Regions from separate parts of the Candidatus Njordibacter sp. Uisw_056 genome, predicted to be linked through region 2. Evidence: predicted binding sites of a transcription regulator. Region 2 holds the regulator's gene; each other region holds the start of a gene.
The links. The regulator sigma-54, encoded in region 2, starts transcription at its own class of promoters, with help from an activator protein. The targets are predictions, from matches to a motif close to ANTGGCATNNANNTTGCTNT.

Region 1: flgB (flagellar basal body rod protein FlgB) is a predicted target of sigma-54. The motif match lies at 3,396-3,415, and genes of this name have one in related genera.
Region 3: glnA (glutamate--ammonia ligase) is a predicted target of sigma-54. The motif match lies at 2,922-2,941, and genes of this name have one in related genera.

What each region holds. Positions count from the first base shown of each region.
Region 1 covers NZ_CP159830.1:2,088,531-2,093,854, forward strand. The annotation lists gene ABXT60_RS10030 (flagellar basal body P-ring protein FlgI) at 1-335, opposite strand, end outside; gene ABXT60_RS10035 (flagellar hook protein FlgE) at 433-1,686, opposite strand; gene ABXT60_RS10040 (flagellar hook assembly protein FlgD) at 1,743-2,417, opposite strand; gene flgC (flagellar basal body rod protein FlgC) at 2,481-2,894, opposite strand; gene flgB (flagellar basal body rod protein FlgB) at 2,943-3,335, opposite strand; gene flgA (flagellar basal body P-ring formation chaperone FlgA) at 3,457-4,593, shown strand; gene flgM (flagellar biosynthesis anti-sigma factor FlgM) at 4,730-5,080, shown strand; gene flgN (flagellar export chaperone FlgN) at 5,088-5,324, shown strand, end outside.
Region 2 covers NZ_CP159830.1:798,585-803,908, forward strand. The annotation lists gene yjgA (ribosome biogenesis factor YjgA) at 1-111, opposite strand, end outside; gene mgtE (magnesium transporter) at 122-1,456, opposite strand; gene ABXT60_RS03965 (HPr family phosphocarrier protein) at 1,470-1,739, opposite strand; gene ptsN (PTS IIA-like nitrogen regulatory protein PtsN) at 1,846-2,292, opposite strand; gene ABXT60_RS03975 (RNA polymerase factor sigma-54) at 2,325-3,812, opposite strand; gene lptB (LPS export ABC transporter ATP-binding protein) at 3,877-4,623, opposite strand; gene lptA (lipopolysaccharide transport periplasmic protein LptA) at 4,651-5,214, opposite strand; gene lptC (LPS export ABC transporter periplasmic protein LptC) at 5,217-5,324, opposite strand, start outside.
Region 3 covers NZ_CP159830.1:226,119-231,442, reverse strand. The annotation lists gene ABXT60_RS01165 (hypothetical protein) at 292-663, opposite strand; gene typA (translational GTPase TypA) at 781-2,589, opposite strand; gene glnA (glutamate--ammonia ligase) at 3,025-4,431, shown strand; gene glnL (nitrogen regulation protein NR(II)) at 4,519-5,324, shown strand, end outside.

The DNA of each region.
Region 1 (5,324 bases), 1.3 Mb from region 2:
GGTTTAGCAAAAGCAGGCAGATTTGCGGTAATCATTACCGCTGCGACGTTTTTTAGCTCTAAAGCATTACGCGAAGTAGACCCATCATAATTAGAAAGGGTATCACTTAGGTTAACTCCAAAGCGGGCCAGCATGGATGTCATACTTTGACTGGTAAATGACATTTTCCCGTCACCAGTGCCATTTAAACCCACAACTAAGCCATAACCAATTAGCTGGTTATCGCGTACCCCAGCCACTTCAGCCAGATCTTTCACTCGATCAGCATGGGCAAGAGTGGCAATGTGAGCCACAACAATAGTAGTTAATATGGCAAAAATACGGCAAAGTTTCATCAATTTCTCCTTCCTTAACTAGCTAATGCAATATCGATGCCAACTTACTATACAGTGATCGGGCTTTAAGTAAGTGGTGTAACCTGTATAGCGTGGCTTAGTTCATTATTCCCATAATGGTTTGCATTAAGGTACCTGAGGTATCAAGGGCCTTAGCGTTGGCTTGGAAGTTGCGCTGGGCACTAATTAACTTCACTAGTTGTTCTGTAAGATCAACGTTAGATCCCTCCAAGGCACCCCCTCGAATGTCACCGAAGCCACCAAACCCTGCTTCACCTAAATCTACAAGGCCAGAGGCATTGGTGGCTTCAAAGCTGGCATTGCCGATCTGTTTCAACCCATTAGGGTTATCAAAGTTAGCCAACATTAATTTACCCAAGGCCAGTTGTGTGCCATTGGTGTAGTTGGCACGCACAACACCACTTGAGTCAACGTCCATACCCGATAGCTCACCACGCGGGTGGCCATCCTGAGACAAAGACATGACTGAGAAAGGCGCAGAATACTGACTAGATAAGCTACCGTAGTCTATGCTTAAGCTTAGTGGAATCGCACCGGTAATCAATGTTGCAGGGTCGTAGGTGATCGCCGCTATGGGTGCAGTCAGCTTGCCGTCTTGATCAAACGTCAACACGCTATCGGCTGCATTAGTGGGGGCTATCACAGTCCCATCGATATAAAGCTTAGTGTCCCAGGTATTTGTGGGTACTGCGGGTGTTGGGTTGGACGTTTTAAGAAAATACACTGTGGCAACATGCGGATTTCCTAAAGAGTCGTAAGCGGTCATCTGGGTTGACGAGTTAAAGGTATTACTATCACTAGGCGAAAATGAAGCGGTGGGTTTAATAGCCGCATCAGAAGGCAAATTTAAACCTAATTCAATTTTAGAAGTAACTTTTGGCAACCCCCCAGCTGATGTTAATTGTAACGACTTAGCAGACGTTAGGCCGGTGGCAATTACAGACCCATCTTCACTCACAGGGAATGCCTGAAGATACTGACCAGAGGAATCAACGACATAGTTGTCGTTATTAATGCTAAAGGCACCTGCTCGGGTGTACACCGTTTCGGTTGCGCTTAGGTCTGGTCGTACAGCAAAAAAACCTTCTCCAGAGATGGCTAAGTCTAATGCGTTACCCGACATTTCAATGCTGCCCTGGCTAAACTGCTGATTTACGTTTTTTAAATGGGCGCCCTGACCAATGGCACCCGACGTACTACTAAACAAGTCACCAAAATCAGCACGAGATTTTTTAAAGCCCACAGTGCCTACGTTGGCTATATTGTTTGATGTGACCCCTAAATCTGCTTGCGCCGAGTTTAGGCCGGTGAGTGAGGTATAAAAAGACATAGACCAATTCCCTATTGATGAGGTTAAATTACATTTATTTAAGTGGCACTGATACGCTATTGACTAATGCGCTTCACATTATTAAAACTGACATTACCTTGACCCGATACATTGAGAGTAACCTCTCCATTCTTAAGCTGAATACTACTGACTGTGCCGTAAACTTGCATGGGGGGCACTTTGGTTTCACCATCCACTAAAGCCGTAGCTCTGAGGTGATAGCGCCCTTCTGGGGCTTGGGTACCATCTCGTGTCACACCGTCCCAGGTAAATTCTTTGGTGCCTGCTAATTGTGACCCCAGCCCTAAACTCGCCATCACTTCACCGCTATCTGAGGTAATTTCGATACGGACGTCGTTGGCTGCTGTCGCTAGGTCTATTGCACCACCCAGTTGACCACCCTTTAGTTGTGCCAAGTTGCCATTCACTAATGCTTGTTTACCAATCATGGCAGCCGAGTTACTCATTTGTTGGCCCTGATATATGCTCACTAGGCCGTCTATAGATTCTCCCATTTCGGTAATGCCACTAACGGTAGAAAACTGTGCCATCTGCCCCATAAATTCACCATTTTCCATTGGCTTCATTGGGTCTTGGTACTGTAGTTGGGCCGTTAATAGCTTTAGAAAGTCGTCTTGCCCTAGCACCGAAGTTCGATTTTCTTCACTATTTTGGGTAGACTCGAATGATCTAAGAGTGCCGGGTATGGCTTGCGTTACTGATGTAGTCATCATAATCTCCTTATAGTGTTTTTTTTGCCTACGTCGTTAGGCATGCTCAGGTAAACCAAAATATTACTTGCCAAGCTGCAACGTGCTCATCATCATTTTCTTTGTTGCGTTCATCACTTCTACGTTGGTTTGGTAAGAACGTGAGGCGTTGGTCATGTCTACCATTTCTTCTATAGAATTAACGTTAGACATAAACACATAGCCATCTCTACTCGCCAATGGGTTTTGTGGGTCGTAGCGACTTGTATTTTCTCTATCGCTTACGAAGATGCCGTTCACACTTACGCTGGCTCCAAAGTTATCCTGGGTATAATTTTCAATCACTGTTTTAAAAATGGGTTTTTTAGCTTTATACGCTTCCTCAGAGGTGGAACCCACAACATCTATGTTAGCCAAGTTACTGGCAGTGGTATTCAGACGCATCATTTGTGCATTCATAGCAGAACTGGAGATTTTTAAGGCGGTTAGCATTGACATTGTGCTGTTCTCTATTGGTTTAGGCTAAGTGAGTGAGCTAGGCTTGGCTTATTCGCCACGCAAAGCGCTCATGATGCCTTTAATTCGACTATTTAAAAAAGTAGATGTGGCCTGATAGCGAAGGGAGTTCTCTGTAAACAGATTGTTTTCTGTGTTAACTTCCACTGTGTTGCCATCTATAGAGGCGCTATTTGCCATTCGGTACTTAATCATGCCGTCGCCCTGCAGGGCTTGATAGTGGCTCACACCGATATGCCGGCTATGGCTTGTGCCCATGGCATTGCCTTTTGTGGCCGCCATTACGCTGCTAAAGTCAATATCACGCGCCTTGTAATTGGGCGTGTCTGCATTGGCAATATTAGATGCCAATACCGAGGTGCGCTGTTCGCGCAGCTTTAAGGCGGTGGCATGAATGCCTAGTGGGTTTTGTAAAAGACTCATAATTTTTCGCTACGTTTGTTAACTGTTTAGAGGCCTAAATATGCCAACTACACAGTGACTAAAGCAACGATTATGCCAATACAAATAAACTGTTATTTTTCATAATGTTAGAAATTATTTTATGACGTATTTAGGATCCAATAACAACAAGTGGCAAGGCTTTGCCGCTGCGTTAATACCCGGTAAATGGTTGGCAACAGTGGTTTTTTTGGGGCTAGCTACAACGGCTTCTCATGCCGCACAGTGGCAGGCCCATGAAGACATTTATCAAGCGGTTAATGCATTTTCCCAACAACAGTTAGGTGGTCATGCCAGCGCCGCTAAGCTAGACGAACGCAGTCGCTACGCCCTGTGCAAAACTTCATTGCAGGTAACACTGCCCTTTAACAATCAAAAAACGGTGAAAGTGGTTTGTGATGAAACCTATAACAGTAACAAACCCAATTGGTCGTTATACCTATCCATTAAGGTGAAAATCAGCACCAAAGCCTGGCGCCTAGTAAGCGATATTGCAGAACAAGGTACTATTAGTGCAAAACAAGTCGCCTTAGTGGCCTATACCGGCAATAGCACTGACATCAGCAACACCTTAATCAGCAGCGACACTAACCCTATTGGCAAACAAGTTAAACGCCAGTTAAACTCAGGGCACTGGCTTAGCCCTAAAGATTTTAGTCACTTACATCTGCTGTGGCGTGCAGCCAAAGACATTCCTCAAGGCCAGGTAATTGCCACAAACCATCTAACTGCCAGCAAAGAGTCTATCCACACCAGCAGCCCCAATGTTATTACCAACAAAAACCAACTACTTGGCCAGTTGGCAAAAAGGTATATAAAAGCGGGTAAATTGCTGGATAAAAATGATGTTCAGGGTCAGCAGCGTGTGGTCATTAGTCGCCAAGCGCTCGCTATGGGTCGAGAGCTGATCGCCCAAGATCTCACCATGGCATGGGTGCCAGACCACAAACTAAGACAAACAGAGTTTATGCGCACAGAAGCGCTAGTTGGATGGGTTACCAAACGCTACATCGCCAGTGATACACCCCTAACAAAAGATATGTTACGCCAAGCGTACCTAGTGACTAAAGGTAGCCAGGTACGCTTGCAAATTAATTTAAAAGACTACCAAATTTCTAGCCAAGCACAGGCTTTGTCAAATGGTAATTTGGGTGATAAGGTTAACGTTAAAGTAATGCCCAGCGGCTTAGTAAAGTGGGGCTTGGTGATTGCTAAAGGCCAGTTAGAACTCATTAATTAGGCAGGTTAAAAGGTTTTTTTTTGATTATTAAGATTTTATTTAAATTAAATGCTATTTTTAACTTAAGTTTTTACTCAGCCTGCCGATAGCTACTGTATAGATGGGAAAGTAGGTTTAATGAGGTTAAAGGTGGAACATGAACGACATTAATAATCAGTATCGAGGGTTAACAGCTGGCAAAGCCAACGGTGCTGTCGCTCAGCCGGCTAATAAAACTCAGGGTGGTCAACAACAATCACAAGCAGCGCAAAGCCAGCCCTTAGTACAACAAACCAAAACAGGGCCGAATCAAGGTGCGGACCAAGTTAAGCTTACACCAGAGGCACAAACGCTGCTGCACATGACCCAAGCAAGTAAAGGCATCAGTGATGTCAACCAAACGAAGGTTAATAGCATTAAGCAGGCCTTAGAAATTGGTGAGTTCCCTATTAATACAGCACGTGTTGCTGAAAAAATGACTAGCTTAGAAAAACTAATTCAAGGATAACCCACCATTGCTGCAACCACGAGAAGAAGAATTTAATGGCCACTTAGAGCAGGCCATTACTGATGCGCAGCAATTGCAGAGCACCCTTAACCAAGAGTATGAATACCTGAAAACTAGCGACTTGAAGGCTTTCCAGGAACTTCAGGCACGCAAACAACATGACGTGCAAACCATTCAGCTATTTGATGCCTTGCGTAATAAGTTTTGTACGGATTCAGGTATCGACAGAGAAGATCAAAACTTT
Region 2 (5,324 bases):
AGCTTCCATCGCTCGCTTAATTTGGGTGCGACTAAGCTCTTCCTCAGCAGGCAGATTTTGTTGCAGTGCTTCTAGCTCTGCTGCGGCCTTGCGGGCCTTAACTTTGCCCATATTAAATTCCTTAAGCGTAAAATAATGTGGCGAGGCCTAAAAAGGCACAAAATCCGACCACATCAGTAATGGTTGTTAAAATAACGCCTCCAGCTAAAGCAGGATCTATGTTCATTGCTTTAAGGATGACGGGAAGAGAGGTGCCAAAAATAGCAGCCACGATTAAATTGATGATCATCGCGATAGCAATGATAAAGCCAATGGTTAAGTCCGAAAACCACCAACTGGCAATGCTAGCGACTACAGTGGCCCAGAGTAAGCCGTTAAGAGCACCAACGATAATTTCTCTGTTGAGCAGGTAACCAATGTTACTGGCTTCAACGTGGCCTAAAGCTTGGCCACGGATGACTAAGGTTAACGCTTGGCTCCCCGCAACGCCACCCATGCTTGCTACAATAGGCATAAGGATAGCAAGGGCGACTACCTGCTCTATAGTGTCTTGAAACAGGCCGATCATCATAGAGGCAAAAAGAGCAGTTAATAAGTTAATCCCCAACCATACTGCGCGGCGCCTAGTGGTTTTAACGACTGGCGCAAAAGTGTCTTCGTCCTCATCTAAACCAGCCATGCGCATGAGGGAGTGGTCAGCCTCTTCTCTAATCACATCGACCACGTCATCGATAGTGATACGACCAACCAATCGACCCTCTTGGTTTATTACCGGTGCAGACACCCAATCGTTACGTTCAAATAGGTTAGCGACATCAGTTTCATCTAAATCAGCAGGGATCGCTGCACGCTCGGTGTCCATGATGTCTGAAATTAGGGTATTGGGGTCACTCACTAGCAAACTAGTGAGTGGCAATAAGCCCATGTAACGGTCTTTTCGGGTGACTACGAACAGGTTGTCGGTCATGTCTGGCATGGCATCATGGCGCCGTAAATAACGCAGTACGGCGTCTATGGTAATGTCAGGGCGGATGCTAACAACGTCAGTATTCATAAGGCCGCCAGCGGTGTCTTCAGGGTAAGACAGTACCTGTTCTACTCGTTCTCGGTCCTGTTGCCCTAAACTATTGAGCACTTCTTGCATTACCGTTTTTGGCAGCTGCTGCAAGATGTCGGCAAAGTGGTCAGTGTCGAGGTTTTCAGTGGCTTGAAGTAGCTCTTCGGTATTCATTTGATTAACGAATTCAGCTTGAATTTCGTCACTTAAATGGTGCAGTACTTCGCCTTCTAACTCTGGATTCACTAAATTCCACAGCACTTCTCGTTCTCTTGGTGGTGAAGATTCCAAAAGGTGCGCAGTATCAGCGGGTTTTAAGGTGTGATTGAGCATATGGCGGGCTTGAATAAAAGCACCGCTGTCTAGGGCGTCATTGAGTTCTTTAAGGCGGGATTTCATGTGACTGCTAGCCTTATTCGCCTTCGTCGAAATAATTATTAACCAGTTGAGACACTTCATCAAAAGCCTGCTGGGCACCTTCGCCACTTACTTTTAGGTCTAACACAGTGCCCTGTGACGCAGCTAACAACATAACCGACATAATGCTTTTTGCGTCTACCATTTTTCCTGAGCTGCCAATTTCGATACTGCAACCATGTTTACCCGTAACACCCACAAGCTTAGCAGCAGCGCGAGCGTGCAAACCAAGTTTGTTGATGATAGTGATTTTTTGGTTGATCATGCAGAAAACCTTGCAGACATGGCTCTATAAAGTAATGAAACAGCTTTTGGTAAGCCCAGCGCTAGATTACCAAAAATAGCCTTATAGCATACCCTTTTTAGAGCATTTATGCGACAGCGATTTTGTACATGGCATCCGCATCAGTGGCCTTGCGCATACGTTCACGAAACTCAGATTGGCCAAATTTACCTGCAAGAGTGGCTAGTATTTGTAAGTGTTCGTCTGTGGCCTGCAGGGGCACCAAAAGCACAAACAATAAATCCACAGGAAGTTGATCTATCGCATCAAAATCTACTGCTTTGGCTAATCGCACTAGGGCACCAGTTACATGTGTGCAACTGGCTAAGCGACAATGGGGAATAGCGATGCCATCGCCAAACCCCGTGCTGCCTAATTTTTCTCGGGTGATTAATGCATTAAAGAGTTCTTTGTCATCAAACTCTGTCATTTGCTTGCCCAGTAATTGACTAATAGATTCGAGGGTGCGTTTTTTGCTGCCACACTTGAGATCGGCCAAAGTGCGCTCTGGCGTAAGGATGTCACTAATATTCATATGTCGTCAATAACCCTATGGGTTCTATGGGCTCAGTTGAGCCGTTTGCGTTCGTTAGAGGGTGGAATGTTCATGCTTTCTCGGTATTTAGCAATGGTTCTACGTGCTACTTTAATACCTTGCAACTCAAGCATATCTGTAAGCTTTGCGTCGCTTAGGGGCTTGCGCGTTAGCTCTGCTGCAATGAGCTTTTTAATGAGTGCTCTTATTGCAGTAGAAGAGCATTCTCCACCATTAGCTGTAGCTACATGACTAGAAAAGAAATATTTTAGCTCAAAAATACCTCTAGGTGTGTGCATGTATTTTTGGGTAGTCACCCGTGAAATAGTAGATTCGTGCATCTCCACATGGTCTGCTACTTCAGCTAGCACCAGTGGTTTCATCGCCTCTTCGCCATGATCTAAAAAGCCTTTTTGTATCTCACAGATACGACCTGACACTTTTAACAAGGTTTCATTACGACTTTCAAGGCTTTTAAGAAACCAGCGAGCCTCTTGTAAGTGGCTTTTAATGTAGTTGTTGTCAGCGGTATTGCCACTGCCAGCAAAGTTTGCATATTGCTGATTAATTCTGATCTTTGGCGCTGAGTCTGGATTGAGTTCAACCCGCCATACATTGTTTACTTTACGCACCATCACGTCGGGAATAACATACTCAGCTTGGCTTGAGGCAATGGTCACGCCAGGTTCTGGTTGCAGCTTAGTGATCAGCTCAAAAATATGTAGCAAGTCATTTTCTTTGTAGCCAGAGCGTCGCCTTAAGGAATTGTAGTCGTGACTTCCAAGCAGGTCTAGGTATTTATCCACAACTGTTATCGCGCCTTGTCGCCAAGGTGTGTCAGCGGGTAAGTACCTTAGCTGTATAAGCAGACACTCCCTCAGGTCCTGTGCGGCAACCCCAATGGGGTCAAATTGTTGGATTAAGGTTAATACTGCTTGAGTTTCATCTTCTTCAACGGCTTCTTGCTCTTGTTGAGCTAAGTTACCGTTGATCCCTTCAGTAATTTCACTAAGAGTTTGGCTAAGGTAACCCCGTTCGTCTACGGCATCAATAATGCTGGCGCCAATAAACTGGTCGAGGTGGCTTAAACGACTCACGTTAAGTTGCCATTCAAGGTGTTCTTGCAGACTCGGTTCGTGACTATTGTGAGCGTCGAAATCGAACTCGTCCCCTGGGCCAGTTGCCGGTGTGGTGGAGCTTTGGTAAACATCATCCCAGGAGCTGTCAGTGGCAAGTTCTACAGGTATTTCTTCGCTCCAGTCACTGTCCGCTTGTTGCTCTTCAGCAAGGTGGTCACTTGGCTGGTCATCAATCTGGGTGTCGTTGTTGTCTGTTTGCTGGGTATTAACGTCTGGCTGGTCAAGTTCATCTTCTAGCTCTAGTAAAGGGTTAGAATCTAGGGCCTGTTGAATTTCTTGCTGCAGGTCTAAGGTTGAAAGCTGGAGCAAACGAATCGCCTGTTGCAACTGTGGCGTCATGGCCAGTTGCTGATTCATTTTGAGTTGCAGGGATGCTTTCATAGTAGTGCTAACTTGTTGTTTCTGAGGTATTTTTACTTAGGTTTTTACTTGGCTTTTTACTTAGTTATAAAGTGAAATCATCACCTAAGTATACCTCTTTTACTTGCTGGTTCGCTAAGATATCACTGCTGGTTCCATGAGCTAAAATATAACCTTCACTAACAATATAGGCCAAATCACAAATATCTAGGGTTTCGCGCACATTATGGTCGGTAATTAATACGCCAATACCCTTGTCACGTAACTGTTGAATAATTTGTTTAATGTCCTTGACAGAAATGGGGTCTACGCCAGCAAAGGGTTCGTCCAGCAGAATAAACTGTGGTTCACTTGCCAATGCACGAGCAATCTCTACGCGACGGCGTTCACCACCTGATAAGCTCATACCTAGGCTGTTACGTATGTGATCGATATTAAACTCTAGGAGCAGGTTTTCTAGCCTTTTTAATCGCTCAATTTTAGTCAGGTTTTTTTGAGTTTCCAATATAGCTAAAATGTTTTGTGCCACTGTAAGCTTACGAAATACTGATGCTTCTTGTGGCAGATAACCGATACCCTTGCGCGCTCGGCCATGCATAGGCTCACTCGAAATGTCTTCTTGATTGATAAATATTTGGCCACGATCTGCCTGCACTAAACCCACAATCATATAAAAGCAGGTCGTTTTTCCAGCACCATTAGGCCCCAGCAGACCAACTACTTGGCCAGCTTCAATACGAATATTAACGTCTTTGACGATAGCCCGCTTGCTGTAAGATTTAGCAAGGTTTCTGGCTTCTAAGGTGGCTATGGTGGCAGTCTCATTGTGCATGGATGTCAAACTTGTTTCAGGTGATCATTAATTTGAGTTAGGTAAGAAAATCATTTTTACTTGCTTATCTTTGCCGCCAGTGGCTTTCACATTTTCTGTAGACATGTTGAAGAGTATTTGATGACCACTGAACAGGTTACCTTTTTGAATCAGCTTGGCACCACCGAGTAAGGTTAAGAACTCGGTGTTCAGTTGATAGTCAATGCGCTTACCCCAGGCTTGCATTATATCGCCTTTGCCATCTCCAACGGGCTCTGATTCCTGCTGCATGTAAGCTAAACCATCATTATTGCCCTCTGTGGCTACCATGGTTTCTATCCCGTCGTCGTTAAAGGTCACTTTTACCGTATTTGCTTCAATTGTCATACTACCTTGGACAATAATAACACTGCCGGAGTAGGTGGAAAAACCCTCCCCTTCATTAAGCTCTACGCTATCAGCGGTGATCTCAATGGGCTGCTTACGGTCGCTATCAAGTGCCCATGTTAATGGGCTGAGAAACCATGCTGCGCCAGCAAGCAAACAGATAGAAAAACGTTGTATGTGGTTCAGGCTAGGGACGCTGTGGGTGTTTTGGAGGGGCTGTAACATGGTTAATTCCTTGGCACAGAGTGAGTGCCCTTGACCTGGTGCAAAAATAGTAAACGTTGGGTGTCGAGTGTGAGCTGCATTCCGGTGCCCGTCAAGTGGCTATACTTGGC
Region 3 (5,324 bases), 570 kb from region 2:
TCACTGGATGAAATGTAATTAGCCGTTCTATGTTAATCTTGTGGCGAATTATAAACAAGGTGACGGTTTATCGGTCATCAAAATAATAGCGCTTTATACCAATTTTAATACAGGCTATAACTTTTTAGTATTAGACACTGGGTGGGAAGTTGGTAATATGCCCTCAGCGCAAATAAAAATAATAAGCGCAATAAGAAAAAAAGACACCTTTGGCTTAATAATAAAAATAAACTAGCCTCAGAAAGCAGCTCACACGAGCTGCTTTTTTTATGCCTGCTTTTTTATGCCTGCTTACTCACCGCACTGGCCCTTAACTTCCCAATCGGTCAGGCTTAGCAAGCGATCTTTTAACTGGTCGTATTCTTCCCTTGCAGCTTTAGAGTCGCTACCACCATCTACCAAAAACAAAACTGGCCAGTACAACACCCCACCCACAAATTCTAGTCGCTCCGTTTGTGCATCTTCGTCTCGCACTCCAGCAATATCATGCATCTGGCCTGCAATGCGCCGGGCCTCTGAATATAGCTGATCGCAACTAAAGGCATCATAGGCAGCAGTAAAGCTAGGTAAATTACCTTGTTCACTACTGATGGTGGGTTTTGTTGCAGGACTAGCACAAGCCACAAGCCACAGGCAGGCTGCGCTAATAATTACTTTGTTCATAATAATAACCTCTTAGCACTCTAAACTAACAGAGTCTACAGTAAGCTGAAAGCTCTACCCTTTGCTACAGACACAAAAAAGCCGATCTGTTGATCGGCTTTTTCAACCTAAGGATGTTTACTTAGGTGAACGCTTCCGCGCTGTTTCTGTAAGTAGACGCTTACGCAGACGGATGAAGTGTGGTGTAACTTCTACTAGCTCATCGTCTTCGATAAATTCAAGCGCTTGTTCAAGTGAGAAGCGAATAGGTGGGCTAAGAACGATGTTCTCATCAGTACCTGCTGCACGGATGTTGGTAAGCTGCTTTCCCTTAGTTGGGTTAACACACAAATCGTTACCACGGCTGTGAACGCCAATAAGCATACCTTCGTATACGTCAATGTTTGGCTCAACCATCAACCGACCGCGAGTCTGCAGGTTAAACAAAGCAAATGCTAAGATCTTACCCTTAACCATAGAAACCAATACACCTTTTTCGCGCTCAGCTAGGGCACCCTGCTTAACTTGACCATAATGATCAAATACAGACGTCATTACACCGCTACCAGAGGTTAGGGTTAAGAACTGACCACGGAAACCGATCAGACCACGTGAAGGAATGATAAATTCTAATCGTGTACGGCCTTTACCATCTGGCTCCATGTTAGTCATTTCCGCCTTACGACGACCCATTTCTTCCATTAGTGAACCTTGATGCTGATCTTCACAGTCAATCAATACTGATTCGTATGGCTCCATCTTCACGCCATCAACTTCTTTTTCGATAACCTGTGGACGTCCTACACCCATCTCAAACCCTTCACGACGCATGCTTTCAATCAACACTGACAAGTGCAATTCACCGCGGCCTGACACTACAAAACGGTCTGGGGTATCGCCTTGAGTAACACGCAGGGCGACATTGTGAATAAGCTCACGGTCTAAACGATCACGGATATTACGGCTAGTAACAAACTTACCATCAAGGCCAGCAAACGGTGAATCGTTGACTTGGAACGTCATAGACACTGTTGGCTCATCGATGCTTAATGCAGGCAATGCTTCAACATGGTCTGGGTGACAAATAGTGTCAGAAATATTTAAACCATCTATACCAGTAACACACACAATATCACCAGCCTGGGCTGTGGCTACATCGATACGCTCAAGGCCCATGTAGCTCATCACGTTTTGTAGCTTAGCTGCACGGTGTTTGCCATCAGATGAAATTACTTTAACTTGCTGGCCCACCTTCATGCTGCCACGCTTTATACGGCCTACACCAATAACGCCTACATAGCTTGAGTAGTCCAACGCAGAAATTTGCATCTGCAAAGGGCCTTCAAGGTCTACGTCTGGTGATTTAACATGCTCAACCAATGATTCAAATAATGGCGTCATATCATCAGACATATTGTCTGGTGAGGCACCAGCAATACCATTGATCGCAGACGTGTACATTACAGGAAAGTCTAACTGCTCATCCGTAGCGCCCAAAGAGTCGAACAAATCGAATACTTGGTCCATAACCCAATCTGGTCGCGAGCCTGGACGGTCGATCTTGTTAATAACCACAATAGGGCTGAGGCCTTGTTGAAAAGCCTTTTGAGTTACAAACCGTGTTTGTGGCATCGGTCCGTCTACGGCGTCTACCAAAAGTAAGACGCAATCTACCATAGATAGAACGCGCTCTACTTCACCACCAAAGTCAGCATGTCCTGGGGTGTCCACAATATTGATATGGTAACCATTCCAACTTACCGCAGTGTTTTTTGCAGTAATGGTAATACCACGTTCTTTTTCTTGGTCGTTAGAGTCCATAAGGCGCTCTGTGCCTTGGTCACGACGGTCAAGGGTGCCGGATTGTTCTAGCAACTTGTCTACCAAGGTGGTTTTACCGTGGTCTACGTGGGCTACAATCGCCACATTTCTTAACTTTTCGATCATCTCACTACTCCAAACGGCCTCAATTGAACATGGCCAAAATACGTATGGGCGTTGCGACAGCGCAGCGCCAAAAAAATGCAGCGCAGATTATAGCAAAAGTATAGCGATAACACAGCACCTAAGAGGGAACAAGAAGGATATTTATACAAGCTATCTATCATCGCACTTAAATGGTGCGCCACTCTTTGAATGCGACTCTTTTTAGTGCACACTAGCGTGAAAATGCATACTTAAGTTAAAGCTATAGAACTTAATAGAGCGATTGAGGTTAAAAAAACCCATATACGCGACCAAAACTGCCATAGAGGGTCACTTTTTAAACCTTAGGTAGAGTTGGCACGGCCATTGCTTTAGTAAACACAGTATCAGCCAATGGGCTGGAATTCATACATGTAAACCACCGGCCTTAGAGCTGGTTTTGATTGGAGAGACTTTATGTCTGCAAATACCCTTAAGATGATCCAAGACAGCGAAGCACGCTGGGTCGACCTGCGCTTTACCGATACCAAAGGCAAAGAGCACCACGTAACGATACCTGCGCGTACTGTAGACGAAGACTTCTTCTCTGAAGGCCAAATGTTCGATGGTTCATCCATTGCTGGCTGGAAAGGCATCAACGATTCAGACATGATCATCATGCCAGACGATAGCTCTGCTGTATTAGACCCATTCACAGAACAAACTACAGTAAACGTGCGATGCGATGTTATTGAGCCAGCCACTATGCAAGGCTATGACCGTGACCCACGTTCAGTTGCTGCTCGCGCTGAAGAATACCTTAAGTCTACAGGTATTGGTGACACGGCATTCTTTGGCCCAGAGCCAGAATTCTTTGTATTTGATGACGTAAAGTGGAAAGCCGATATGCAAGGCGCCATGTACGAAATAAACTCTGAAGAAGCAGCTTGGCAGTCGAGCGCTACCATCGAAGGTGGTAATACGGGTCACCGGCCTGGCATCAAAGGCGGTTATTTCCCAGTACCTCCAGTTGACTCCTCACACGACATGCGTGGCGCTATGTGTGACGCTATGGAAGCTATGGGTGTGGAAATAGAAGTACACCACCACGAAGTAGCAACGGCGAATCAAAACGAAATTGGTACAAAGTTCAGCACGTTAATTCGCAAGGCTGATGAAGTACAAATTATCAAGTACTGTGTCCACAACGTGGCGCACGCTTACGGCAAAACGGCTACTTTTATGCCTAAGCCAATTGTTGGCGATAACGGCTCTGGCATGCACGTTCACCAGTCAATTGCTAAAGACGGTGTTAACCTTTTTGCTGGTGACGGCTATGGTGGCTTGTCAGACATGGCGCTTTACTATATTGGCGGCATTATTAAGCATGCTAGGGCGCTTAACGCGTTCACCAACGCATCTACTAACGCATACAAGCGTTTAGTCCCTGGCTTCGAAGCCCCTGTTATGCTGGCTTACTCTGCCCGTAACCGCTCTGCTTCTATCCGCATTCCATACGTAAGCAACCCACGCGGACGCCGCGTAGAAGTGCGCTTCCCTGATCCCACTGCAAACCCATACTTGTGTTTCGCGGCCTTGTTGATGGCAGGCCTTGATGGTATTCAAAATAAAATCCACCCAGGCGATGCAGCCGACAAGGATTTGTATGACCTACCTGCTGAAGAAGCAGCAGCAATTCCAACAGTGGCTAGAAGCCTAGAAGAAGCACTTGCTGCTTTAGAAGCAGATCGTGAATTCTTAACCCGTGGTGGCGTATTTACTGACGAAATGATCGACGCTTACATCGAACTTAAGAACGGTGAAGTAGAAGCAGTTAATAGTGTCACTCACCCAGTTGAGTTTGGCCTTTACTACTCTTGCTAGTCGCATAACCAAAGCCCTCCGAGGAGGGCTTTTTAAGCACACCCAACGCACTAATTTGGTGCGCCATAAAGAACCCGATGGAGTGCAATGCCTAAATTACTGCAAGCCCAACAAGCTCTGGCTAGTTTGGTTAACCATTTAACCACCGCCATCGTTTTACTTAACGCTCGCATGGAAATTGTGGCGCTCAATTTGGCTGCGGAAAATTTATTTCGAGTCAGTCAACATCAAATGCAGCTTGAGCCCATTAGCAATTTGCTGTCCTTAGACCCACTTCTTAAACAGCAGCTTGAGCATAGCTCCACTCACCAACAATCCTTCACTAGTCGCGACATCCAAATACAGCAGGCTAATGGCCGCAGACTATCTGTAGACTTAAGCGTTACCTCCGTAGATGAACAAGGTAGTTTAGCCTTAGAGATACAGCCGTTAGAGCGTGTCAAACGACTCACACAAGAAGCCCGCATGACAACCCAACAGCAGGCGTCTTCTAATCTTGTGCGCAATTTAGCCCACGAGATAAAAAATCCATTAGGTGGTATTCGTGGTGCAGCCCAGCTGTTACAACGGGAACTTAACCCTTCGTTACACGAATTCACCGATATCATAATTTCTGAGGCTGACCGCTTAAGAGACCTTGTAGACCGTTTAGTGGGTCCTCAACGCCAAACTCAAAAGCAACGCTGCAATATTCATCAGATCTTAGACAAAATAGACCAGTTATTACGCGCAGAAGCTGGCGACCGAGTGCGACTAATACGAGACTATGACCCCAGTCTGCCAGAACTGCTCATCGACGCAAATCAAATGACGCAGGTATGCCTTAATGTAGGCCGTAATGCCTTGCAAGCACTTATGGAGCACCAAGTTAGTGGTGGTCAAATTAGCCTTAA